2 regions of the Olleya sp. Ti.3.14 genome follow, and region 1 is predicted to be linked to the other one. Evidence: riboswitches for the same ligand, from Rfam matches in the RefSeq annotation. Region 1 holds a riboswitch; the other holds the start of a gene.
The links. Region 1 has a riboswitch for S-adenosylmethionine ahead of V6251_RS00695 (Na+/H+ antiporter NhaC family protein). Riboswitches for the same ligand answer to the same signal wherever they lie in the genome.
Positions count from the first base shown of each region.

Region 2: another riboswitch for S-adenosylmethionine. It lies ahead of V6251_RS05770 (O-acetylhomoserine aminocarboxypropyltransferase/cysteine synthase family protein); the one in region 1 lies ahead of V6251_RS00695 (Na+/H+ antiporter NhaC family protein).

Region 1 covers NZ_JBAKAO010000001.1:144,557-151,176, reverse strand. The annotation lists gene V6251_RS00700 (hypothetical protein) at 305-1,018, shown strand; SAM-I-IV-variant riboswitch at 1,203-1,301, shown strand; gene V6251_RS00695 (Na+/H+ antiporter NhaC family protein) at 1,350-2,651, shown strand; gene V6251_RS00690 (TetR/AcrR family transcriptional regulator) at 2,769-3,353, shown strand; gene V6251_RS00685 (NAD(P)H-binding protein) at 3,355-4,020, shown strand; gene V6251_RS00680 (NAD(P)H-dependent oxidoreductase) at 4,037-4,669, shown strand; gene V6251_RS00675 (NADP-dependent oxidoreductase) at 4,694-5,689, shown strand; gene V6251_RS00670 (iron-containing alcohol dehydrogenase) at 5,711-6,620, shown strand, end outside.
Region 2 covers NZ_JBAKAO010000002.1:354,298-360,917, reverse strand. The annotation lists gene V6251_RS05780 (alpha/beta fold hydrolase) at 1-817, opposite strand, end outside; gene V6251_RS05775 (OsmC family protein) at 819-1,271, opposite strand; gene V6251_RS05770 (O-acetylhomoserine aminocarboxypropyltransferase/cysteine synthase family protein) at 1,365-2,657, opposite strand; SAM riboswitch class I at 2,779-2,902, opposite strand; gene V6251_RS05765 (phosphoenolpyruvate carboxylase) at 3,131-5,710, opposite strand; gene metK (methionine adenosyltransferase) at 6,058-6,620, shown strand, end outside.

The sequences.
Region 1 (6,620 bases):
CGAATTTAAACGATATAATTGTACAATACAACGATTATCTATTCTAAAGCTTGCATTTTACAATATAATTAAGACCAGAATATAAATTTGAGTTTAATAGAAATTGATACGAATGAATATATTATGGCTCAAACCCATAAAACTGACTTACATACTTTGATTGCCATTATTTTTGAAAGTAATTGACATCAAAAATATTGCAAACTATAAAACTATTTAATTTTAGACTGATTATAAATTAAAAAAACCGGAGTAAGTTGATTAACATTTAATTATATTTGAAAGTAATCTGCTACATTTTGTAATGTTTAAAATTAAATCTTCTTTTTTTGACATCGTTTTTTTTATTGCTGTAATAGCAGCATTGATTATGAGTGTTTCACTTACGTCAAGAAAAGATTTGATTTATATCTCTCCTATAGTTATTCTAATATTAATTTTTAAATATGTAAGTATTACTAAAAAGAAAGCTGATCCTAAATTTTTACTAGCATTTTTAGCCTTTCTTATTCTAAATATAATAAGTTTTTATAATTATAATAAATATTTTAATGCCATTAGTTTACTAACATCAGGTTACCTTGTACTTTTTACTTTGATTTTGAAAAAGTATTTAATAAAAAGTAAATTAAAATCTTTTTTATCATTATCTGTTATACTTGGCGTTTTTTTAGTTGGATATGTTATTTATGCAGTGGTAGATTTATTGATTGATCAAATTCCGAATTATAACATAATATTCATGTTTATTTGTGCGTTGTGCTTATTTATTTATGCGATCACTTTTGCTATGATTTATATTAGTGATAATTACGCTACTGGTACAATTTTGTTAGCCTCAGGTGTAGCCACAATTTTCAACCTAGGCTTATCTCCAATCAATGAATATTTTCATTATAACGAAATTTTCACCTTATTAATATTGTTTTGTCATTATTTGTCGCTTTATCTTTTTATGACATTTATTTTAAAAACTAAAGTTGTCAAAGATAATGATGTGTCTAGTAAATATTTTTAATTATAAATAACTGTTTTTAAAACTGTTAAATAATTCAATCTAACTAATCACTTCATATAATCAGACTTGTAAAAACAGTAGTTTTTAATCAGGTTTTCAACATAATTTATTACTTATATTTTTACAAATTTTAACGTATTTTAATATTTTGGTATGGCTTTATGCTATACATTTGCCAACTTAAATTAATTATCAAGAATCTCAATAAAAGGAGATAGCAACCTGCAATAACAAGCAAGGTGCTAAATAGATAAGCCAATTAATTGGAACAAATGTTAACTCATACTTCTTTTTACTTGTTGCTATTTCCTTTTAAAAATGAAAAGGAAACATGGCAAATTCAAAAACAATTACTCCAAAATTTTCAGCGTTAATACCACTATTCGTATTTGTATTTACGTTTTTAGGTGTTGGAATCTATCAAAACGATTTTTACGCATTACCAGCTCCAATTGCTGTTATAGTAGGTATAATTGTGGCATTTTTAATGTTTAAACAATCCATAACCTCTAAAATAAATACGCTGCTTAAAGGTTGTGGTGATGATAAAATATTAACCATGTGCCTAATCTATTTATTGGCTGGTGCATTTGCAACTATAACTAAGGCTACTGGAAGTGTAGACGCTATTGTAAATCTTGGACTGGATTATATTGCTATACAATACATCTATTTTGGCGTGTTTATAATAGCAGGTTTTTTATCTGTATCTACAGGTACATCTGTTGGTGCAATAGTTGCATTAGCTCCAATTGTGATTGGTTTTGCAGACAAAAGCAATGTAGATTTAGGGATATTATGTGGTGCATTACTAGGTGGTAGTATGTTTGGAGATAATCTTTCGGTAATATCAGACACAACTATTGCAGCTACACAGTCATTAGGCTGTAAAATGAGTGACAAGTTTAAGCAAAATATTAAAATCGCTTTACCTGCAGCTTTAATTACTATAGGTATTTTAATTATACAAGGTTTTGGATTAAAAGCTGTGCCGACAAATGCTGTAACCTACACCTACTCCATTATTAAAATCACGCCTTATCTATTGGTTATCCTACTTTCTATTATTGGTATAAATGTATTTGTAACATTGCTATTAGGCGTTATTGCTGGTGGACTATTAGGAATTATTTATGGAGATTTCACATTAATAGAGTCTACTAAAATCGCATACAATGGTTTTACCAGTATGACCGAAATCTTTTTGTTATCTCTATTAACAGGTGGATTAGCTGCTTTGGTGGAAAAAAATGGAGGGATAAACTATATTCTTAGTAAAATTAAAAATTTAATTCAAAGTAAACGCTCTGCACAACTAGGTATTGCTGCATTGGTTGGTACAATTAATATGGCTATTGCTAATAATACAGTTTCTATTATAATAGCTGGTCCAATCGCAAAAACAATCAACGATCAATATCATTTGGACAACAAAAAAACAGCTTCTATTTTAGATATTTTTGCTTGTATTATTCAAGGAATCTTGCCTTATGGTGCACAAGTATTAATGATACTTAGTTTTGCAAACGGTAAAATTGATTATCTAGATTTAGTTTCAAATACCTGGTATTTAGCGTTGTTATTCATTTATACAATCATTTATATTAGCTTTAAGCCTTTACGTATACGCTAGTGTTACTATGATTTAATCTTATGGTTTTATAATTAAATCATCATAAATTAAATCTTTGTTAAAAAAAAAGAATGAACATTCATTTTTGTATATCTTTGCATCAGAATTAGAACAAAAATGGCAAAACTTCAAAAAAGTATAGATAAACGTAACGCATTGGTAAAGGCGACAATCGAGTTGGTTAACAACAACGGTTTTCATGCAACACCAATGAGTAAAATAGCAAAAATGGCTAACGTCTCACCTGCTACAATCTATTTGTATTTTGAAAATAAACAAGATTTAGTAAATAAGACTTACGTCGAAGTTAAAGCAGACTATACAAAATATGCTTTTGAGACTTATAAAGAAGATATGCCTATTGAAGCTGGCTTTAAACTAATCTGGAATCGTATTGCAGACTTTAAATTAAAAGAAAGTGAAAACGCTATGTTTTTAGCACAATGTGATAACACACCAATGATTGACGAGATAAGCAGACAAGAAGGTATAAAACACTTACAGCCACTGCTAGACCTTTGGGAACGCGGAAGACAAGAAGGAATTATTAAACCTTTATCTGATTATTTACTGTACGCCTATGCTATAAATCCATTATCGTTTTTAATGATTACTCAAAAACGTGGTGTTTTTCAATTAGATAAAGCCCATTTAGAAGAAGCCTATCAATCTGCTTGGAGCAGTATAAAAGTGTGTCAATAAAATGAATAAAACAGCAATAATATTAGGAGCAACAGGTTTAACTGGAGGAATTTTACTTCAAAAATTAATTGAAGACAAAGATTATTCAAGTATCAAATTATTTTCACGATCAAAAATAGAGGGATTACCTAGCAAAGTAACTCAGTATATAGGAGATTTATTAAAACTAGAAGATTTTAAAGACGATTTTACTGCACATCAAGTGTTTTGTTGCATTGGGACAACTAAAAGTAAAACACCAGATAAATCACTTTACAAAAAAATAGATTACGGGATTCCGGTTTCTGCTGCAAAGCTTGCTAAAACTAATGGTATAGATACATTTTTAGTTATATCTGCAATGGGAGCCAATGCAAAAAGTAATATATTTTACAATAAAACTAAAGGCGAAATGGAGCAAGATGTCCTAAATCAAGATATCAACCGGACCTTTATTTTAAGACCTTCATTAATTGGAGGAAAACGCGAAGAGAGACGCACACTTGAAAAAATAGGAATCTCAATTTTTGAATTATTAAAACCACTATTTATAGGCTCCTTAAAAAAATATAAAATTATTCAACCAGAAACCATTGCACAAACCATGTTAAACTTAGCTAATAGCACTAATCATGCTAATACTATTATAACATCAGACGCAATACAACGTATTACAAAAAACAACTAAAATAAAAATTAAAACTATGGAATTATTAGACAAATTAAATTGGAGATATGCTGCTAAGGCAATGAATGGTAAAGTCGTACCAGAAGAAAAAGTAGAACGTATTTTAGAAGCTGCACGCTTAGCTCCTACGTCATCAGGTTTACAGCCTTTTGAAATATTTGTTGTAAAAAATCAAGACATTAAAGAGCAAATTAGACCAATTGCTTGGAATCAATCTGTAATTACAGACTGTTCTCACCTTTTAGTATTTGCTGCTTGGGACCATTATACACCAGAACGTATTAATTATATGTTTGATTTAACCAATGACATTCGTGGTTTTAAAAACGAAGGTTGGGAAAATTACCGACAAATGTTATTAAGTATGTATCCTCAAAAAGATCCAGAAGAAAACTTTATTCACGCATCAAAACAAGCTTACATTGCTTTTACGGAGGCTTTAACTGCTGCAGCTTTTGAAGGTGTAGACGCAACGCCTTTAGAAGGTTTTGAGCCAGATGCTGTAGATAAAATTTTAGGCTTACGCGAAAAAGGATTACGTAGTGCAGTATTATTACCAATTGGTTACAGAAAAGAAGATGAAGATTGGTTAGTAAATCTGGTTAAGGTTAGAAGACCTATGGATGAGATTGTAACCGTTATTGAATAACATAAAACTTAAATGAAATTGAATATGAAAACGATAGTATTAAAAAGCAGACCTGAAGGACAACCTACACTTTCTAATTTTGAATTTGTGGAAGACAATAAATCGTTAACCATAGCTGATGGAGAGATTTTATTAGAATCAGCTTATGTATCTGTAGATCCTTATTTAAGAGGACGCATGAGCGAGGCAAAATCTTACGTTCCACCTTTTAAGTTAAACGAGCCTGTACACTCTGGTGTTGTGGCTAAAGTTTTAGAATCTAAAAACGATAATTTTCAAGTTGGAGATTACGTTTCTGGTATGCTAAACTGGTCTACACAACAAGTGTCTGATGGTGAAGGTTTAAATAAAGTAGATCCAGAAAAAGCACCTTTAAGCACCTATTTAGGTGTTTTAGGTATGACAGGTTTAACTGCGTATTTGGGCTTAAATGAAATAGGAAAACCTAAAGCAGGCGAAACTATTGTGGTTTCTGGAGCTGCAGGAGCTGTTGGTAGTGTAGTTGGACAAATAGCAAAAATACTAGGTTTACGCGTTATTGGTATTGCTGGTACAGATGAAAAAATCGAGATGCTAAAAAGTAAATTCGGCTTTGATGAAGGTATCAATTATAATACCACTAAAGATATGAAATCTGCAATTGCAGAAGCTGCACCAAACGGAGTTGATGTGTATTTTGATAATGTTGGAGGACCAATTTCGGATGCTGTAATGTTTAGTATTAATCAATTCGCAAGAATCATTATTTGTGGTGCCATTTCAGTATATAATAATACTGAATTGCCTACTGGATTAAGCGTACAACCTTTTTTAGTTAAAAACAGTGCTTTAATGCAAGGCTTTATTGTTAGTAATTATGCCGAAAAATTCCCAGAAGCCATCCAAAAATTATCAGGTTGGTTAGCTGAAGAAAAATTAACCTATACCGAAACTATTGTTGATGGTTTTGATAATATTCCTCAAGCTTTTATCGATTTATTTGAAGGTAAAAACAAAGGGAAAATGATTGTAAAAATATAATAACCAAAAAAGAAAAAGAAGATGAACAATTTTGAATTTAAAAATCCTACCAAAATTATTTTTGGAAAGGATACCATAGAAAAATTAAAAGAAGAAATTCCAACAGATGCTAAAGTATTATTGCTTTATGGTGGAGGAAGTATCAAGAAAAACGGAATTTACGACCAAGTAAAATCCGCTTTAGCAGAAGTTGATGTCACTGAGTTTGGAGGTATTCCTGCAAATCCAGAATATGCAACTCTAATGGAGGCTTTAAAAGTAATTAAAAATGAAAATATTACGTATTTACTTGCAGTTGGTGGTGGCTCTGTAATTGATGGAACCAAATTTTTATCTGCAGCTGCTGTTTACGATGGTGATACACCTTGGGATATTTTAACTAAAAATATCAGAACAGAAAAAGGAATGCCATTTGGAACTGTGTTAACCTTACCAGCAACAGGATCCGAAATGAATTCTGGAGCAGTAATTACACGTGAAGAAACTAAAGAAAAGCTTGCAATGGGTGGACCTGGATTATTTCCTGAGTTTTCAATATTAGATCCTCAAGTAATTACCTCTATTCCAGAACGTCAATTAGCCAATGGATTAACTGATGCGTTTACACACGTGTTAGAACAATACATGACCTATCCAATTGGTGCGTTACTACAAGACCGCTTTGCCGAAAGCATTTTACAAACACTAATAGAGGTTGCTCCTAAAGTATTAAAAGATCCAACAGACTATAAAGCAGCTTCAAACTTTATGTGGAGTTGTACTATGGCTTTAAATGGTTTAATACAAAAAGGTGTACCAACAGATTGGGCTGTTCACGCAATGGGTCACGAGTTAACAGCTATGTTTGGTATTGATCACGCACGTACTTTAGCTGTAATTGCTCCAAGTCACTACAAGTTTAATTTTGAATCTAAAAAGGAAAAATTAGCGC
Region 2 (6,620 bases), on a different contig from region 1:
TAAAAAACAAATCGCTATTAATTGTTATAATATGTACGTGACCTTTAATGACTGAAGCCACGTCTTTAAAAGGTAATCGTCCTTTTGTTATATCAATAGTCTTTAGAATTTGATTCATTAATTTATAAGCTGACAAATGAAATCTACTATCCAACTGGTCTCCATGATAATTTAACCAACTTTGAACTTCAAATAAAGGTTGCGAATCTTTACTACGGGAAAACTTTTTTGTTAAAGACTCTGGTGTACGATACAAGGTCATAGCATGCATTCTGGCATCCTTTAATGGTTGGCTTGAATTATTTAAAATAGCGTCTTGAATATGACAATTAGCTATGATCCAATCCGTTACTTTCCAATCTGTAGCAATTGGTATTATATGCTCTGCCAAATCGGGTTTTAACACTGCTAATTCCCATGCAATTCCACCACCAACTGAACCTCCAATGATGGCATACAATTTATTAATTAATAAATGTTGAAGTCCTAAAGCAAAAATTTCGGCTATGTTTCTAGCTGTAAATTCCTGGTAATTATGTATCAGATTTTCTTCTAGATTATCATAACCATTACCTGGAATATTAAAAGCTAAAATGGTATAATGTAAGGTATCAATACATTTATTATCACCTATTAAATCATTCCACCATCCTTGGTCTCCAACCACATTAGAATTACCAGTAAGCGCATGATTAACCAATATAATTGGTGCTGTATGTAATGGTCTGCCAAATAATTGGTAAGACAACTTAATATCTGATGTCTTACCATTATTGTTAACAAACTCAGGGATATTTATATATTTTAAATTCTCCATTTTACTTTAAACTATATTCTTTTTCAACAGCTATTTTTATTGGCGTTTTATTGGACAAATTGTCTCTTACAGGACAACGTGCCTCAACAATCTCTAACCATTTTGCAAGTGTTTCTATACTTGCATCTGTTTTAGGGATTAGGTTTAGTTCTATTGTTTTAAAACCAGCACGCTCGTCTTGCGAGATTCCTAAGAATTTATTTGGATTGATTTGTCCTGAAACTTCGATATCAAGTTTTTCTATTTTAAAACCAAGCTCTTTTGCTACTAGGTGTCCAACTACATTTACGCAACCTGCAAAACCTGCTAAAATATACTCGACAGGATTTGGACCTTGATCTGTTCCATTTAACGTATCTGGTTCATCAACCACTAATTTAAACTGTCTAGCTTGTCCTATAAATTGAGTAGCAGAAGTACTGTTTCCTGTTACTGTAAATTTTAAATCACTCATATTTTATTGCATTAGAAATAACCATCACACTTTAAAATGGCAACTAAAAAGTGTGACGTTATTTCGGGTTAAATAATTAAAATTAAATTAGGCTTAAGCTAAAACGATTTTATTGACGACAGCAAAGGCTTCTTTTAAATCTGCTTTTAAATCGTCTATATTTTCTATTCCAACAGACAATCTGATTAAGTCTTTTGTAACTCCTGTGGCTTGTTGCGCTTCATCACTTAGTTGTTGATGCGTTGTACTTGCTGGATGAATAATTAGTGATTTAGTGTCACCAATATTAGCCAATAGTGAAAATAACTTAGTCGTATCTGCTATTTTTTTAGCCGATTCAAAACCACCTTCAACTCCAAATGTCACCACACCACTTTGTCCTTTAGGTAAATATTTTTTAGCTAACGTATTGTATCTGCTAGTTTGCAGTCCTGGATAATTTACCCAAGTTACTTCTGGCTGTTCTTGTAACCATTTAGCTAATTGTAAAGCATTTTGAGAGTGTTTTAAAATTCTTAATTCTAAGGTTTCTAATCCTTGAATAATCTGAAATGCATTAAAAGGACTTAAAGCGCCACCATAATCACGTAAACCTTCAATTCTTACCTTTGCAATAAATGCTGCTGGTCCAATAACATCACTATAGACTAAACCATGGTATCCAGCAGAAGGCTCTGTAAATTCTGGAAACTTACCATTAGTCCAGTCAAAAGTTCCTGCATCTATAATGATACCACCTAAAGAAGTTCCGTTACCTGTAATATATTTTGTAAGCGAATGGATGACTATATTTGCTCCATATTCAATTGGATTTAACAAGTAAGGTGTCGCTACTGTATTATCCACAATTAATGGCACTTTATGGGCTTTTGCATATTTAGAAATAGCCTCTAAATCCAATACATCCAATTTTGGATTACCCAAAGACTCTACAAATACAGCTCTTGTATTTTCTTGAGCTGCTTTACTAAAATTTTCCGGATCTGAAGGATCTACAAATGTGGTTGTAATACCATGTCTTGGTAAGGTTACGCTTAATAGATTATAGGTACCACCATACAAACTACTAGAAGCCACAATATGATCTCCTGCTTTTAATAAGGTTAATAATGTTGTAGAAATGGCAGCTGTTCCGGAAGCAGTTGCTACTGCTGCAATACCACCTTCTAGAGCTGCAATACGTTGTTCTAAAACATCATTTGTTGGATTATTTAAACGTGTATAAATAAATCCAGGGACAGACAGATTAAAGCGTCCTGCTGCGTCATCCGAATCGTCAAAAACGTATGAAGTAGTTTGATAAATAGGAACTGCTCTTGTCCCTCCTGTTTTAGCAGTGTCATGTCCTGCGTGTAATGCTTGTGTTGCAAATTTTTGAGTACTCATTTTTCTAATTTTTGAGTTAATAAATAAATTAAACCAAAAGTCAAATAAGCTTCGTTTGAAGCATACTTAATAGAAAAATGTTAAAAAGAAAAATACTAACTACAGATGAGTAATTAGTTTTTAGTTATCTATCCAATGTATCGATTAATGAATCGAAAATTAAGTAGAATTTAGCACCTTCTTAGTAAGTCTAAGGGTTGCTAAGGCTTCAATGGGTCTAATCCCTCCACCTTTCTTGATAACATTTCAGTAAGTTTTTGAACTTTGTGAGTACAAATATTGCAAAATAAATATTTTAGAAACAAACAAAACGGAATAATTTTCTAAAAAATTAACTTTTTATTAATTAAACAGAAAATAATTCATATAATATTAAAATAAACAGATTAATATTCTGTTATATTTAAAAATAGCAAGTTCAAAAAAATTTAAACTTGCTATTTAAAGTTATATTAAATGTTAATTGGTTATAATTAAGCCGAATTACGACTCGCATTTATATTACCAAATAACGATCGTGTTACTAATTTTTCATAAACAGCAATCAAATCGGTGTCTTTTACATCTGCTTTTTCTAATTCCTGAATTTGTTTTAAAGCATATTGTTGTATTGTTAATAGTGGCAATACAATAGATTCTCTAACCCTAATTGAGGCTTTACCTGATGGCTCTTCTTCCATTAAGTCTGTATAACCTGTTAATTTTAAAATCAATCTTTTTGTTGTTAAATACTCGGTATGTATAACATTCCAAAAGGCACCATATTCTGGATCATCACTCATGTATTTAGTCAAATCAAAAAACGATTTTGATAAGGACATCATACTGTTTTCAATTAATGTTCTAAAAAAGCTAGAGGTTTTAAATAAGTTTTGCGCTTTTTCAAATTCGCCAGCATCTTCGTAATGTTTTAAAGCAGTACCAACACCAAAAAATCCTGGTACATTTTGTTTTAATTGACTCCAAGATCCTACAAATGGGATAGCTCTTAAATCTTCAAACACTAAGCCTTCTGCTTTACCACGTTTGGAAGGTCTGCTTCCAATATTAGTTTTTGCGTAATATTTAAGTGTACTCATATGCTCTAAATATGAGATAAATTTTGGATGGTTTTTAAAATCTACATACGCTTGGTAACTTAGGTTTGCTAAATTATCCATAACAACTCTGTTTTCCGGAACCATGCGTAAATCCGTATCACTTAAACTATTATATATACCAGAACTTATTAATTGCTCTAAGTTATATTGTGAAGAATCTAAAGTACCAAAATTAGAACTAATAGTTTGTCCTTGGATGGTTAATTGCACTTCTTTATCCTCTATAGTTGGTCCTAATGACGCATAAAAATTGTGTGTTTTACCACCACCTCTTGCTGGTGGTCCACCACGACCATCAAAAAATATGACAGTTACATCATATTTTCTAGAGATAGCTGTTAGACGTTCTTTTGCTTTATAAATAGCCCAATTAGCCATTAAATAACCTCCATCTTTAGTTCCGTCACTAAAGCCTAACATAATAGTTTGCTTATTTCCTCTAGATTTTAAGTGTTTAGCATAAGCAGGATTTATATATAAATCCTCCATTACTATATGTGCATTTTCTAAATCTGTAATAGTTTCAAAAAGAGGTCCAATATCAACCGTAAGCTTATCATTAAATGCTACAACTTTAAGCATTGCAAATAACTGCATAACATTTAAAGTGGTTTGATTATTACTAATAATATAACGGTTTGCAGCCAACTCTCCATTAGTTTCCTGAATAGATTTTAAAGCCTTAATAGTATTTAGTGCTTTTAGGGTTTCTTCATCTTTAATTAAAGCTAAATCCACAGTTCCTTTAACCTCCGATAATACTTTAACCTGTTCTGCTTCCGTTAAATCATGATAGTTACTAGGTATATCCTTGCTTCCGTTTGCAATCATACTATCCACCATTGTTATAAAAATTGAATGATGCACTCTACTATCTTGACGTATATCTAAGCTTGAAAAATGAAAACCAAATAAATGAATTTTGTTAAGTAAACTAGTTACTTCGGTAACGTAAAGCGATTGATGCTGATCAATTATAATTTGTCTGATGGCTTTTAATTCTGAAACAAATTCGTTTAAAGTTAAACTTGATTCTTCATGAAGCACTTTTTTATATAACTGTGTTTCTATATGTGATATACGCGCTTCAACACCTTGAAAGGTTAATTTACGTTTTAATTTTCTGACGTCTTTATGGTAATTTTTAATAATAGTTTCATGCAGTCTAGTTGCTACTTTAACTGTAATTTCTGGTGTAACAAATGGATTACCATCTCTGTCTCCTCCTGGCCAAAAACCAATATTAATTATATCGTTATCTATATGTTTTCCATCAAAAATGTTTTGTTGGATGTAATCATATATTTTTCCGAAAGACTCATAAAACACATTTTCTAGATACCAGATTAAGCTAACCGCTTCATCGTAAGGTGTTGGTTTTTCATGTTTAAAAAATGGTGTTTTTCCTAATTGCGCTAACAAATCATTTATACGAAGTAAGTCGTTTTCTCTAACTGCTTCTGTCAAGTCTGTGATAATTCCTAAAACAGTACCAGGATAAAATTGTGTTGGATGTGCTGTTAAGACGATTCTAACTTTAAATTCTTCTAAATAATGACGTAACTTATCTAGCTTTCCTTCTGCAGCAGCACTTTCTTTTAAACTTCTAAGTGTACCAATTCCGTCCATATTATTAACAATCGGGAAAGCAGCATCCTCTATTGCATCAAATAACACCACTTGTCTTTCTATATATTGAATAAACCTAAACAACAAATCTATCTTGGATTTGTCTGAACGTCTAGCTTGATATTTTTTAAAAAACGTATCTACAATAACGGTTGGATTATGACCATCTTCAAACCCATTTTTGCATGTTTCATGAAACAATGGTAATAAAACACCTGTTTTAGTAATTGTATCAAAAGGAAGGGTCATAAAAATACCATTGTATATTTGATATTTAGACAATACGTTTTGATTGAAACGCGTTAACTTAGGCTGTAAAGGCATAATTTTTATTTTTAGATAAGTTATAAAGTTAATGAACAATAGGTGACTTTGATAAAATGATTGAAATTTTTAGGAATTATTAACTAATAGCACTGCTTTGTATGAATTACATAATTAAATGTTCATATTTTGATTTTCACTAAATGTAATTATGATTGGCAATTCCATCAATTAACTATTTTTAACGGTATGTTTTGATAAAAACTACTTTATTTTCTTACTTTTGCTGCTCAATAAATTAGAGGACGGATTTGACTGATTGCAACCTCATTAAAAAATGCTAAAGGCAGTGTAAACTTCCTTAGACGCTTTCGTCAAATCTATTATATACATTTTAAAAAACAAATATGGCGTATTTATTTACATCAGAGAGTGTGTCTGAAGGACACCCAGACAAAGTAGCAGATCAAATTAGTGATGCTTTAATAGATAATTTTTTAGCATTTGACAAAGACAGTAAGGTTGCTTGCGAAACTTTAGTAACAACAGGACAAGTTGTTTTAGCTGGAGAGGTTAAATCTAACACGTATTTAGACGTACAACAAATAGCAAGAGACACCATTAATAAGATTGGATATACTAAAAGTGAGTATATGTTTGATGGTAATTCTTGTGGTGTTTTTAGTGCAATACATGAGCAATCGGACGATATTAATCGTGGTGTTGACAGAGCTAGCAAAGAAGAGCAAGGTGCTGGTGACCAAGGTATGATGTTTGGTTATGCAACGCGCGAAACGGAAAACTACATGCCTTTAGCTTTAGATTTATCTCATAAAATCTTAATTGAATTAGCTGAGTTACGTCGCGAAAGCAAGGACATTACTTATTTAAGACCTGACTCTAAAAGTCAAGTTACTATTGAGTATAGTGATGATAATGTACCACAACGTATTGATGCAATTGTAGTATC